2 linked regions of the Stappia indica genome follow. The protein of the gene in region 2 interacts with the protein of the main gene of each other region in a pairwise test. Links are inferred from orthologs where the notes say so. Each region holds a gene or a part of one and is shown on either strand. Other genes may lie near its edges.

Region 1 (6,052 bases), 2.3 Mb from region 2 along the record:
TGCATCCTCCGCCATCGCCGGCGCGCCGTAGTCGTCGGGATTGTGGCTGCCGGCGCTCTCGCCATGCCCGCGGTTGTCGATGGCGATCACCCGCCGGCCGGCCTCGGTCAGCAGCTTCACCCAGCCGGGATAGACCCAGTTCACATGCTTGTTGGAGGCAAAGCCGTGGATGAGAAGGATCGGCTCGCCCCGTCCCTCGTCCAGATAGGCGAGGCGGAGATCGGCGGAATCGAAATGGGGCATCGGAGCCTTTACCTTGACGTAAACGTAAAAAGACAGAGTCCCACGATAGTGCGCATGGCTGCCGATGAAAAGCCTGCAGCCCCCGGGCTGTGCGCCCCTTGCTCGCGCTCCCTGCTTCCGGTCGCCGCAGTTGTGGCGAAACCGCCACTTCCCCCTGTTCAAACTGCTCCTTCCTGCGTATGGTCCGGCAAATCCTGCAGGACATGCTGAACGACGGATGGATGCGATGGCGCATGCTGTAATTCCCCATTTCCAGAACGACCGCGGCCTGGAGTCGATCGAGATCGGCGCGAAGGAGTTCCAGTGCGTGGGGGCCCGCCCGCCCTTCGACCATCCGCACGTCTTCCTGGACATGGGCGACGACAACGAGATCATCTGCCCCTACTGCTCGACGCTCTACCGCTACAACCCGGCCCTGAGCGCTCATCAGGCGGAGCCGGCCGACTGCGTCTGGGCCCCGGAAGCCGCCTGACCGACGGCTGCCGCAAGGCTCGCCCATGGCGCAGTCCCACTCCGACGCGAACCGCATCTTCATCGCCGGTGCAGGCATCGGCGGCCTGACGGCCGCCTTGTGCCTGTCGCGCCGCTCGCGGGCCGTGACGGTGATCGAGCAGGCGAGCGAGCTGCGCCCCGTCGGCTCCGGCTTGCAGCTTCCCCCCAATACGATGCAGGTGCTGCGCGACCTCGGCCTTGAGGACGCGCTTCTTCCGCATGTTGCCGCGCCTCGTGCCATCGAGGTGATGACCTGGCGCAGCGACACCCCGGTCGCCGAAATTCCGCTCGGGAAGATCGCCGAGGAGCGGTACGGCGCGCCCTATCTGGTCATTCACCGCGCAGACCTGCAGGGAGTGCTGCTGAAAGCGGCCCGCGCCTCAGCCGGCATTACCCTGCGCCTCGGCACGCGGCTGCGCGCAGCCGCGCAAAGCGCCGACGCCATCAAGCTGGAACTCGAGCACGCAGCCGAGGACACGGATCCAGACACCCCGCTCGATCACGATACGGGCGCGGCGCTGATCGGCGCGGACGGCGTCTGGTCGACCGTGCGCCGCCGCATCATGGGCCTGCGTGCCGCCGCCTTCTCCGGGCGCACCGCCTACCGGGCCGTCATCCCGGCGAGCGAGGTGCCCGAGCGCTGGCGCAACGTCACCGGCCTGTGGCTCGGCCCGCGCGCCCATGTCGTGCACTATCCCGTCGCCGGCGGCGAGCGCTTCAATCTGGTCGCCCTGGTGGAAGAGGATTGGCAGGAAGAGGCCTGGTCCGGCCCCGCCGACCGCAGCGCCCTGCTGGACCGCTTCCGCGACTGGCCGGGCAGCTGCCGCGAACTGCTTTCCCTCCCCTCCTCTTGGCTGAAATGGGCGCTGTGCTCGATGGATCCTGGCACCAGTTGGGTCGACGGGCGTTTTGCCCTGCTCGGCGATGCCGCCCACGCGATGCTGCCCTTTGCCGCCCAGGGCGCGGCCATGGCCATCGAGGATGCGGAGGCGCTGGCGCGTCATCTCGACCAGGGCGCGAGCGATGTCCCGCGTGCCCTGCGCGCCTATGAGGCGGAACGGCAGGATCGGGCCGAGCGGGTGATGCGCCTGGCACGCTCCAACGACCGCATCTACCACATGAGCGGGCCGCTGGCGCTTGCCCGCGACCTGGTGATGCGATCCTTGCCGTCGGAACGTCTTCTCGCGCGGCTCGATTGGCTATATGGATGGCGGCCTCCGGGCGCCTGATCATGCCCGCGAGCGCACCGATCCACGCCCCGACGGCGCGGGAAAAGGGGCGACAGGGACTGATCCAGGAGTGGGTGGGCATGTCGACTGACCAGGACATCGTGACCGCAGGCTTCCTCGTCATCGGCGACGAGATCCTGTCGGGGCGCACCAAGGACAAGAACATCGGCTATCTCGCCGAATATCTCACGGCCATCGGCGTCGACCTGTCCGAGGTGCGCGTGGTGCCGGATGTGGAAGACCGCATCGTCGAGGCGGTGCGCGAGTTGAGCGCCCGCTACACCTATGTCTTCACCTCCGGCGGCATCGGCCCGACCCATGACGACATCACCGCCGATTCGATGGCCAAGGCCTTCGGCGTGCCGATCGACCACGATCCGCGCGCCGTCGAGATCCTTCGCAATTTCTATCCCGAGGGCCAGCTGACCGAGGCGCGCCTGCGCATGGCGCGCATTCCGCAAGGCGCCGACCTCATCGAGAATTCCGTCTCGAAGGCGCCCGGCTTCCGCATCGGCAACGTCCATGTCATGGCCGGCGTCCCCTCGATCATGCAGGCCATGCTCGATGCCGTCGCCCCGACGCTGAAGACCGGCAAGCGCATGCTGTCGGAGGCGGTGGATGCCGACCTGCCGGAAAGCCGCATCGCGGCAAGCCTGCGCGAGATCCAGGAGGCGCATCCCGGCGTCATGATCGGCTCGTACCCTCGCTCCGTCGACGGGCGCTTCTCGACCCAGATCGTCGTGCGCTCGCGCGACGGCGACTTGCTGCAACGGGCGGCCGAGGCGGTACGCAACGCCGTCGCCGCCACCACCCGCTGACCTTTCACGTATCTGCCGAACGACAGGACCCGACCCGCATGGAAAACCCGCAAGCCCCCAAAGCCTTTCCCGTTTCCTGGGACCAGTTCCACCGCGACTGCCGTGCCCTTGCATGGCGCCTGTCGGGACAGGGCAAGTGGGAAGCGATCGTCTGCATCACCCGCGGCGGCCTGGTTCCGGCGGCCATCGTCGCGCGCGAGCTCGGCATCCGGCTCATCGAGACGGTGTGCGTCGCCTCCTATCACGACTACGAGAATCAGGGCGAGTTGCAGGTCCTGAAGACCATCGACAAGAAGGTGGTCGACCTGAACGGCGGCAAGGGGTCCGGCGTGCTGGTCATCGACGACCTGGTCGATACCGGCAAGACCGCGCGCGTCGTTCGCGAAATGTTGCCCGAAGCGCATTTCGCCACCGTCTATGCCAAGCCGATGGGCCGTCCGCTGGTCGACACCTTCGTCACCGAGGTCTCGCAGGACACCTGGATCTATTTCCCCTGGGACATGGGCTGGCAGTTCCAGCCGCCGATCGCCACCAGCACTCAGGGCTGAAGAACCCTGCGTCAACTTTACCACATAGCTCCCCGGCGGGTGCAGGCCAGCCCTGCACTCGCGGGAAAGTTATTGCCCTGCCCATATTTCGGCGCAATTTCTCAGCCTATAACCCCGTTATGACACACGAGATTCTCCAGCGCGCCGGTTCCCTTCCCGCTTCCGGCAACACCCTCATGTCGCGTCGCACCGCTTTGGTCGGTCTCGGCGCGATGGCGCTTGCCGGCTGCCAGAGCACGGGCAACAACCCGCGCATCCAGGCAGCATCGGCGACGGCACCGGCCCCGGTGATCGACCCGTACTACCTGCAGATGTACGCGGCGATGCCGAACGAGAAGTTCCCGATCCCGGCCGTGGACCTGCGCCGGGTCAATCCGGTCTACTTCCGCCAGGTGGTGCCCTACCGCACCCAGGAACGCGCCGGCACACTGGTGGTCGATACGCCGAACCGGTTCCTCTATCTGGTGATGGAGAACGGACAGGCCTTGCGCTATGGCGTCGGTATCGGCCGCGCCGGCTTCGACTGGGGCGGGCGTGCCCGCATCGCCTACAAGCGCGCCTGGCCGCGCTGGACGCCGCCGGCCGAGATGATCGCCCGCCAGCCGGAGCTGGAGCCCTATCGCAACGGCATGGAGCCGGGGCTCGACAACCCGCTCGGCGCCCGTGCGCTCTACATTTTCGAGGGCAACCGCGACACGATCTACCGTATCCACGGCACGATGGAATACTGGACCATCGGCAAGGCGGTCTCTTCGGGCTGCGTGCGCCTGATGAACCAGGACATCATCGACCTTGCCGCGCGCGTGCCTAACAACACGCCGATCGTCGTCCTGCAGGACAATAGCGGCGTCGCCTGACGGCAGCGGCCGCATTTTCCCACCGAATACACAAGATGCTGGCGGGCCCGTTGCAACGGGCCCGTTTTCGTTATGGCAGCAGGGTTACCCGCTGCTCGGCGATGATTTCCTCCGGCGTGATCCGGCAGCCGATCGCATAGGCCTCGACGCCCCGTTCCCGCGCCGCCGCAAAGGCTGCGGCATAGGCCGGGTCGAGATCGCCGGCAAAGGAGAGGCGGTCGCAGTCCGGTCGCTGCACGAGGTAGACCATCGCCGCGCGCGAACCTTCCGCCACCATGTCTCCCATCTCGACGAGATGCTTGGCACCGCGCGCAGTCACCGAGTCCGGAAACTCTGCGAGGCCCGCCTGCCGCATCAGGTGAACGTTCTTGACCTCGACATAGACCGGACGGCCGTCAGCCCCTTCAAGCAGGATATCGATGCGCGAGTTGCGGCCGTATTTCACTTCGCGGCGCAGCCCGGTGAAACCGGCCAGTTCCTCGATCAACCCGGCACGCAGCGCCTCCTCGACCAGGCCGTTGGGATGAGCGGTGTTGATGCCGACCAGCGCTCCGTCGGCCTCCACGATCTCCCAGGAATATTTCAGCTTTCGCGCCGGATTGTCGGACACCGACAGATAGACCCGCGCGCCGGGCTCGCGCAGTCCCAGCATCGAGCCGGGATTGGCGCAGTGGGCCGTCACCTCCTCGCCGCTGTCGAGAACAACATCGGCAAGGAACCGCTTGTAGCGCTTGACCAGGCGGCCGGGCACGAGAGGAGTGGCAAAACGCAATGGAAACTCCGGACAGTTGAACGGGCTCAGCGCGACCAGAAGTCGGGATCGAGCAGCACCAGCACGGTGAACAGTTCGAGCCGGCCCATCAGCATGGCAAAGGACAGGATCCACTTCGCCCCATCGGGCAGCGGTGCGAAGTTGCCGGCCGGGCCGATGATCGGGCCGAGACCGGGGCCGACGTTGGAGACCGCCGTTGCCGCCGCCGACAAGGCGGTGACGAGGTCGAGGCCGAAGCCGGACAGCGCCAGCGTGATCGTGCCGACGGAGCCCATGTAGACAACGAGAAAGGCCAGGACCGAGAAGGACAGCTCCGGCGTCAGGCGGGTATTGGCGTATTGTTCGGACATCACCCGGTTCGGCCGGACCATCCGCCGCACATGCGCCCGCACGGTGCCGAAGAACACCAGAAAGCGGAAGATCTTGATACCGCCGGACGTGGAACCCGTGCAACCGCCGACAAAGGTCAGCAGCAGGGCAAGGCCTATCACCGGCGGGCCCCAGGTGGTGTAGTCGCCCATGGCGAAACCCGTCGTCGTGATGATCGAGACGATGTTGAAGGTGGAGGCCAGCAGCGCCTCCGAGAAATTCATCTCCAGCGCCGCCCCGAGATAGACCGTCACCGCCAGCGAGGTCAGCACCACCAGGCCGAGCAAGGCACGCACCTGCGGGTCGTTCCACAGCACCAGCGGCCGGCCGCGCAGCGCCTGGATGATAAGAACGAAAGGCATCGCACCCATCAGCATGAAGGTCACCGCGACCCAGCCGGATGCAGGGTTGGTGAAGAAGGCGAAGGACGCATCATGGGTGGAATAGCCGCCCGTCGAGATCGTCGCCATCGCATGGTTGATCGCATCGAACACCGTCATGCCGGTCAGCAGGAAGGCCAGCACGCAGACGAAGGTCAGGAACAGGTAGGTGATGCCGAACAGACGGATCAGCTCGACCGAGCGCGCGACGATCTTCTCGCTGCGGTCCGAGCTTTCGCTCTGAAAGAGCTGCATGCCGCCGATCCGCAGGAACGGCAGCAGCACGATGGCCATGACGACGATGCCGACACCGCCCATCCATTGCATCAGGGAGCGCCAGACCA
Region 2 (8,002 bases):
ACGGAAGGGTCCGGCATAGACCACCCATCCGTCAACCGGGGCCACCACCTGGGCATTGGTGCGGGTGGCGATGGAGCGGCCCTGCGTGGTGCCGCCGAAACCGTCCTGCGCCCCGAAATCCCTCAGCACCGTTCCGGCCACGGGCGCGCCGATGCGCCCCTTCGCCTGGGCAAAGGCGATGGCCGGGGCCAGCCGTCCCGGATCGCTGAACGGATCGGACGGGGGCGGTGCGTTGCGCCTGGCCTCGTCGGCCTTGCGAGCGGCTTCCGCCGCATTCCGCGCGCTGGCGATGTCCCGCTCCAGCGTCGCGATCAATTCCTTGAGAGTGCCCGCGTCCTCGGCGAGCTGGCGGGAGCGGTCGCGCTCCTGCGCCAGTTCCGCCTCGCTTCTCTCGCGGTCGCGCTTCTTCGAGGCGACCAGCAGTTCCACGCGGGTGCGCTCCTCGGCAAGGCGCTGGCCGTCGGCGACCAGCCGGTCGCGTTCGGCCGCGCTCGACACCTTGAGCTGGCGCAGCGAGGCGAGGTCGCTCGCCAGCGCCTGCGCTTCCACATGCAGCTCCGGCATCACCGCGTTGAGCAGCAGGGCGCTGCGCACGGCGCCGAGCGCATCGCGCGGGCGCACCGCAAGCGGCGGCGGCGGATGCCGGCCGATGCGCTGCAGGGCCGAGAGCACCTCGGCCAGCACGTCCTGTCGTTTGACCAGGGATGCGCGCACTGCGTCCTCGTTCTCTCCCAGGCGCCGCAGACGGGATTCCGTCGACGCCAGTTGTTCCTCGAGCCGGGTGACCCTTTGCGCCGTGCGCAAAAGATCGGCATTGAGCGCTTCCCGGTCGCGCTCGATGGCACGGATTTCCCGCGCCAGCGCTGCCTGCCGGTCGGCCGACAGCGACAGGTCGCGGGTCAGCGTCGACAGTTCTTCTTCGCGGCGGGCCTTGCGGTCGGCCAGGCTCTCCGGTTCGGAGGCCGGGCCGGTCGACGGGCCGGCAGCGGCGGACGGCTCCTGCGCCGTCTCGATCTGTTCCTCGCTTGCCAGGCCCTGTCCGGGCCCTTGCGGCAACACGCCTGTCGCAAGCGCGACGGCGAGAGGAAGGATCAGCAGCAGATGACCTGTCCGCATGGCTCTCGGCAGTTGGTCGTGCGTTCACCGTTCGCCCTGCGACCCGCCAGCGGCCTTGCCGAAGCGGTCTCATGGGACACGGGGAGCCCGGGACGGGCCGACTAAGGATGACCAGCTTGCCCCAGGGACGTTAAAGAAACGTCAACCCTAACGAATGGTAAACCCTTCACTCCTGCCTGCGGAAAGAAGGCCTAGACGAGAAATAGGGCGGAATACGGGCAGTCCGCTGCGTCACGCCTGCTCCCGTTCATGCACCCCGATGATAGGGGTGGCCCGAAAGAATGGTCACGGCCCGGTAGAGCTGTTCGGCGGCGAGCGCCCGCACGATCTGGTGCGGCCAGGTCATGCGGCCGAAGGCGAGCTTGATCCGCGCCGCCTCCAGCAGCGGCTCGCCGTGGCCGTCCGGGCCGCCGATGGCCAGCGCCAGGTCGGCGGTTCCCGCATCGCGGATCTTTTCCAGCTCGGCGGCGAAGGCTTCGCTTGTCATCTCGCGCCCGGTCTCGTCGAGACAGACGATCGCCGCGCCCGCCGGCAGGGCGGCCAGCAGCGCGCGGGCCTCTTCCGCCTTGCGGTCCTGGGCGCGGGGGCTGCGCGATTCGGGCAGCTCCGTCACTGACAGCGGGCCGAGCGAGACCCCCCGTCCGGCCTTGTCGATGCGCGAGCCGTAGCGCTCGAACAGCTCGCGCTCGGGGCCGGCCTTCATGCGTCCGATGCAGGCGATGTGAAGGCGCATGGGCGAGCAGGGGCTTTCCGCGTTCGGATCGGCGTCGGGGGCCGGGTTCGGGGCCGCGTTCGGATCGGCGTCGACGGTGCGGCAGGCGGCACAAAGCCTCTGTCCCGCCGGCGCGAGGCCCGGCGGGATCCGGTCCTGTCCGTCCCGTCACCTGTGGCCGGCGTCAGCCGGCGTAGTGTACCGGCGCGCTCACGTCGTCCACGGACCACAGCTTCTCGATATTGTAGAAGGCGCGGACCTCTGGGCGGAACACATGGACGATCACGTCGCCCGCGTCGATGAGCACCCAGTCGCACTGGGGCGCGCCCTCGATCTGGGCATTGCCGTGGCCGGCATCCTTCAGGTCGCGCAGCAGGTGATCGGCGATGGCGCCGACATGCCGGTGCGAACGGCCCGAGGCGACGATGACCTGGTCGGCCATCGGCGACTTGCCGGTGATGTCGATGGTGACGATGTCCTCGGCCTTGGAATCGGCCAGCGAGGCGAGGACGCTATCGAGCAGGCCCGCACGCTGCTGCGTGGCGGCTGCTGCGGGACGAGGGGCGGTGGAAGCCGGCGCCTCGGTTTCGAAGGTCATACTCAGACGGATTGCCTTTCATCCGGTTCGTCCGGCCGCGTGCCGTGGCTGCACCGCAAGGTGCATCCGCTTGGGCAGCGGCCCGATGGATAGGGACGTCCTGCCTTCGGCAGATCGTCCGTTATCCGGCCTTGTACGCCGAAACGCGGTACGGCGCGACTCTTCCGGCGCAAGTAAAAGAGTGGCCCTCGTTGGTGGCGTTTTCAAGACATCTCCGGCAACGTGCCGAACGGTTCCTTATCGCCCTGCTTTCGCACTGGCACGGATCCGGGTGGAAGAAGACGCATCGCGCGGCCCGGTCAGGAATGTCCAGGCCGGCGGCGCCATGCCCGGCAACAGCCGTGCATCCGTCTCGTCGAGGCGACAGGCGGCAAAGCTCTGCGCCGCCGGCGAGGCGAGCGCGGGCAGCGTCGCGCCCGGCCGGTCGACCACGGCGATGGGCACGCGGGCGAAGATGCCGCGCCAGTCCTGCCAGCGGTGGAAGCCGGCGAGATTGTCCGCCCCCATCACCCAGACGAACTTGAGCCGCGGGCGCAGCTGCGTCAGCCGGGCCAGCGTGCGCGCGCTATAGGCGGTGCCGAGCTGCGTCTCCAGCGCGGTCACCACCATGCGCGGATGCCGGGCGATCGCCTCCACCGCATCCAGCCGCCGGGCCAGCGGCGCCAGCTCCGAATGGTCCTTCAGCGGGTTGCCCGGCGTCACCAGCCACCACAGCTGGTCGAGCCCGAGCCGCGCCAGCGCGATGTCGGCGACCAGCCGGTGGCCGGAATGCGGCGGATTGAACGAGCCGCCGAACAGGCCGATGCGATTGCCCGGCTCGGCATGCGGAATGGCGAGCCGAGGGTCCATTCAGGGGCGCACCTGCCCGGTGCCGTGGACCCGGTACTTGAAGCTCGTCAGCTGCTCCACGCCCACCGGCCCGCGCGCATGCATGCGCCCGGTGGCGATGCCGATCTCCGCGCCCATGCCGAACTCGCCGCCATCGGCGAACTGGGTCGAGGCATTGTGCGTCAGGATCGCCGAATCCACCTCGGCGAAGAACCGCGCCACCGCCTGCGGGTCCTCGGCGATGATGCCGTCGGTGTGATGCGAGCCGTAACTCTCGATATGCTCGATGGCCGCCTCCAGCCCGTCGACGACGCGCACGGCAAGGATCGCGTCGAGATATTCGGTGCGCCAGTCGTCCTCGGTCGCCGCGCGCGCCTGCGGCACGGCAGCGCAAACGTCCGCGTCGCCCCGGACCTCGCAGCCCGCCTCGATCAGCGCGGTACAGATCGGCACCATGAGCGTGTCCGCCACGGCCCGGTCGATCAGCAGCGTTTCCATCGCCCCGCAGATGCCGGTGCGGCGCATCTTGGCGTTGACCGCGATCTTCAGCGCCATCTCGGGATCGGCGCTGCGGTCGATGAAGATGTGGCAGAGGCCTTCCAGATGCGCGAACACCGGCACGCGCGCTTCCTGCTGCACGCGGGCGACGAGGCTCTTGCCGCCGCGCGGCACGATCACGTCGACGGTGCCCTCCAGGCCGGCCAGCATCTCGCCAACGGCGGCCCGGTCGGTCACCGGCACCACCTGGATCGCCGCTTCCGGCAGGCCGGCACGGGCGAGCCCGCGCGCCAGCGCGGCATGGATGGCGAGGTTGGAGCGGATCGTATCGGAGCCGCCGCGCAGGATCACCGCATTGCCGGCCTTCAGGCACAGCGCGCCGGCATCCGCCGTCACGTTGGGCCGGCTCTCGTAGATCACGCCGATGACGCCGAGCGGCGTGCGCACGCGCTCGATATGCAGCCCGTTCGGCCGGTCCCAGGCGGCGATCACCGCACCCACCGGATCGTCCAGCGCCGCCACCGCCTCGATGCCGGCGGCAATCGCCTCGACGCGGTCCTCTGTCAGCGTGCCGCGGTCGAGATAGGCGGCGGTCTGGCCGCCTTCCGTCATCGCGGCGATGTCCTGCGCATTCGCGGCGAGGATCTCGGCGGTGGCTGCGCGCACCTCTTCGGCCATCGCCGCAAGGGCTGCGTTCTTCGTTGCCGCATCGGCCGTTGCCAGCCGGCGCGACGCCGCGCGGGCCTCGCGGCCCATCTGCCGCATCAGTCCCGCGATGTCGGTCTTCGCCACCCGTTCAAGCATCGCTGCCGCCTCCCGTTGCCGTCTCTCCAGTCTGCCCGCTTAGCACGAGATCGTCCCGGTGCACCATCTCCGCCCGGCCCGCATAGCCGAGGATCGTCTCGATCTCGCGGCTGTTGCGCCCGAGGATCAGTCCCGCCTCCGGGTGGTCGTAGGCAACCAGCCCGCGGCCGATGTCGCGCCCGTCCGGGGCCACCAGCCGCACCGCGTCGCCGCGGTTGAAGTCGCCTTCCACCCGGCGGATGCCGGCCGGCAGCAGGCTGCGGCCCGATTCCACCGCGCGGATCGCGCCCGCGTCCAGATGCAGCGCGCCGCGCGGCTCCAGATGGCCGCCGATCCACGCCTTGCGGGCGGTGGCGGGTGTCGACCTTGCGAGAAACCACGTCGCCCGGCCGCCTGCTTCCAGATGCGCCAGCGGGTTCATCCGCTTGCCGCTGGCAATCGCCATGGTCGTGCCGGCGGAGGTGGCGATCTTGGCCGCGTCGATCTTGGTGCGCATGCCGCCGCGCGACAGCTCGGAGCCGGCAGCGCCCGCCATGGACTCGATCTCGCCGGTGATCGCCGCGACCTCGGGCAGGAACACCGCATCCGGATTGCTGGCGGGCGGCGCGGTATAGAGCCCGTCCACATCCGACAAGAGCACCAGGCAGTCGGCGCTGGCCATGGTGGCGACGCGCGCCGCCAGCCGGTCGTTGTCGCCGTAGCGGATCTCGGAGGTGGCGACCGTGTCGTTCTCGTTGACGATGGGAACGGCGCCGAGCTTCAGCAGCGTGCCCAGCGTCTCGCGGGCGTTGAGGTAGCGTCGCCGCTCCTCGGTGTCGCCGAGCGTCAGCAGCACCTGGCCGGCGGTCAGCCCGCGCGCGCCGAGCGCTTCGGCATAGGCCTGGGCCAGCGCCACCTGGCCGACCGAGGCGGCGGCCTGCGCCTGTTCGAGCTTGAGCGGTCCGCGCGGCAGCTTGAGGACGCCGCGCCCCAGCGCGATGGCGCCGGAGGAGACGACGATGAGCTCCGTGCCGGCCCGCGCCAGCATCGCGAGGTCGTCGGCCATCGCGTCGAGCCAGTCGCGCTTGAGCCTGCCGTCCTCGACGAGCAGGGCCGAGCCGATCTTGACGACGAGGCGGCGGTGGGAGGAGAGGCGGCCGGCAGCTTTTGCGGTGCCGGCCTTGCTGTCGCTGTCCGTCAGGGCGGACAGCGAATCGGAGAGGGGGGTGGACATCGGGTGTGGTCCGTCAGTTCGGGTGCGCGGCCCGTTGCAGGCGCGCGCGGAAGACAGGGGAGGGTGGGGCGGGACGCCCTCGCGCGCCCGCCAAGGCGCTCCCGGTCATGGTCGGCCCATCACGGCCCCTCCGTTGCGGCCCGTCTTCATCGCGGGCCTGGTTTCCTGTCTTCGGCGGGCTGTCGCCATCGCCTTGCGTCCTGTCGCGTCGTGTCCGCTTCCCGTGCCTGGCGCCTTACGACGGGCGCCAGGGCTCGCTCGGCATCTGCGGCACGGAGTTCGCTTCCTGCTCGCGGTCGCGGTCGATGGCGCGGCGGATCATCCGCAGGCCCCGGTCGACATTCTCGCCGCTCGCCGAGGACAAGAGCAGCGGCTTCTGGCCGCAGGCTTCCTCCAGGATCGCGGCCCGCTCCGCGCGGGTCTCCTCGTCCAGCGCGTCGACCTTCGACAGTGCCACCACTTCCGGCTTCTCGTCGAGCCCGGCGCCATAGGCGGCCAGCTCCCCGCGCACCACGCGGTAAGCCTCGCCCGGGTCTTCCTGGGTGCCGTCGACCAGATGCAGCAGCGCGCGCGTGCGCTCCACATGGCCGAGGAACCGGTCGCCGAGGCCGATGCCCTCGTGCGCGCCCTCGATCAGGCCGGGAATGTCGGCGAGCACGAAGCCGTTGCCGTCGATCTCGACCACGCCCAGATTGGGATGCAGCGTGGTGAAGGGATAGTCGGCGATCTTCGGCCGGGCCGCCGAGACGGCGGCGAGGAAGGTCGACTTGCCGGCATTCGGCATGCCGACGAGGCCGGCATCGGCGATCAGCTTCAGCCGCAGCCAGATCCACTTCTCCTCGCCTTCGAGGCCGGGATTGGCATGGCGCGGCGCCTGGTTGGTGGACGACTTGAAATGCGCGTTGCCGAAGCCGCCATTGCCGCCCTTGAGCAGCAGCAGCCGCTCGCCGACGCGGGTCATGTCGGCCAGCACCGTCTCGTTGTCCTCTTCCAGGATCTCCGTGCCCACCGGCACCCGCAGCACCACGTCGTCGCCCTTGGCGCCGGTGCGGTTGCGGCCCATGCCGTGCATGCCGGTCTTGGCCTTGAAATGCTGGGCGAAGCGGAAGTCGATCAGCGTGTTCAGCCCGTCGACGCATTCGACGAAGACATCGCCGCCGCGCCCGCCATCGCCCCCGTCGGGGCCGCCGAACTCGATATACTTCTCCCGCCGGAACGACACGGCACCCGCGCCGCCGTCGCCGGAACGGACATAGATCTTGGCCTGGTCGAGGAACTTCATGCGTCGCGTCTTTCTGCTGGCCCGTCGGGCCGGTCGTCAGGCCTTGCCCGGGGCATGTCCCCGGTTCCGGTTCTCGTATGTCGTGCGGTCGAGCCGGTAGCGCCGCGCCGGCCGGCTTGTCCCGCAGGCCAGGCTCGCGCAGTCCGTCTCGCCGATATCGCGGAAGCCGAGCTTTGTCAGCACGTTCCGCGAGGCGGTATTCTCTGTCATCGCGCGGGCTTCCACGGCCTGCGCGCTTCCTGCGCCGAAAATCCGGGTCTCCCCGAAAATCCAGGCAAGCGCGGTGCCGGCAGCCTCGCTCATGTAGCCGTGCCCCCAATAGGGCCGGCCAAGCCAATAGCCGATCACCGGCGTTTCGTCCAATCCGCGCAGCGACAGGCCTCCGATGAACCCGCTGCCGTCGTCGATGGCGAATTCGAGTTTTGCCGGATCACCACCGATGCCGGCAAGCCAGGCCTCGCCGTCCGCGCGCGAATAGGGATGCGGCATGCGCTCCAGCATCCGCGCGATATCGGCATCGTTCGCCAGCTTTGCAAGCCGGTCGAGATCACTGGCGACGGGCGCGCGCAGGGTCAGCCGCGCGCTCCTCAGCACGGGATGGACGAGCGCGCTCATACCGCCGCCGCCTCCATCCGCGCACCGGCGCCGGCCTCGCCGCCGCGCCAATCCTTGCGTTCCAGCCGCAGCACCACGTTCTCCACCTCGCGCCCCAGCGCCAGCGAGAACCGCATCATCCGCCCCGTCTCGCGAAAGCCGAGGCGGTGCAGCACCTTGAGCGAGGCGGTATTGTCGGCGAAGGCCCGCGCCGCCATCGCCTTGCAGTCATGGGCGGCAAAGCCCCAGCCGAGCGCGGCCGCTGCGGCCTCGCCGGCATAGCCGAAGCCCTGGAACGGCCGGCCGATCCAGTAGCCGAGCGAGGGGCAGTCCGGATGGTCTGCCAGATCCCCCGGC

Evidence for each region. Proteins that work in one complex are often made in the same cells at the same time.
Region 1: the proteins of GH266_RS16005 (region 2) and sfsA interact in binary tests that used the Escherichia coli proteins (3 or more experiments, as listed by UniProt). The link is inferred for Stappia indica from one-to-one orthologs.

Annotation. Positions count from the first base shown.
Region 1 is NZ_CP046908.1:1,119,366-1,125,417, forward strand. The notes cover bases 3,109-5,900. They hold sfsA (DNA/RNA nuclease SfsA), read right to left. Parts: upstream 4,960-5,900; coding sequence 4,258-4,959; downstream 3,109-4,257. Other genes in these bases: gpt (xanthine phosphoribosyltransferase), read left to right, coding at 3,109-3,330; GH266_RS05400 (L,D-transpeptidase), read left to right, coding at 3,507-4,187; GH266_RS05410 (TrkH family potassium uptake protein), read right to left, coding at 4,986-5,900. In the rest of the region: GH266_RS05375 (alpha/beta fold hydrolase), read right to left, coding at 1-243; GH266_RS05380 (zinc-finger domain-containing protein), read left to right, coding at 470-715; GH266_RS05385 (FAD-dependent monooxygenase), read left to right, coding at 741-1,964; GH266_RS05390 (competence/damage-inducible protein A), read left to right, coding at 2,045-2,782; more of gpt, read left to right, coding at 2,821-3,108; more of GH266_RS05410, read right to left, coding at 5,901-6,052. UniProt on the Escherichia coli protein: Binds to DNA non-specifically. Could be a regulatory factor involved in maltose metabolism.
Region 2 is NZ_CP046908.1:3,403,882-3,411,883, forward strand. The notes cover bases 2,417-5,415. They hold GH266_RS16005 (glutamate-5-semialdehyde dehydrogenase), read right to left. Parts: upstream 4,557-5,415; coding sequence 3,276-4,556; downstream 2,417-3,275. Other genes in these bases: rsfS (ribosome silencing factor), read right to left, coding at 2,417-2,426; GH266_RS16000 (nicotinate-nucleotide adenylyltransferase), read right to left, coding at 2,664-3,275; proB (glutamate 5-kinase), read right to left, coding at 4,549-5,415. Outside these bases: GH266_RS15985 (murein hydrolase activator EnvC family protein), read right to left, coding at 1-1,116; 23S rRNA (pseudouridine(1915)-N(3))-methyltransferase RlmH, read right to left, coding at 1,364-1,849; more of rsfS, read right to left, coding at 2,013-2,416; more of proB, read right to left, coding at 5,416-5,769; GTPase ObgE, read right to left, coding at 6,005-7,051; GH266_RS16020 (GNAT family N-acetyltransferase), read right to left, coding at 7,088-7,666; GH266_RS16025 (GNAT family N-acetyltransferase), read right to left, coding at 7,663-8,002. UniProt on the Escherichia coli protein: Catalyzes the NADPH-dependent reduction of L-glutamate 5-phosphate into L-glutamate 5-semialdehyde and phosphate. The product spontaneously undergoes cyclization to form 1-pyrroline-5-carboxylate.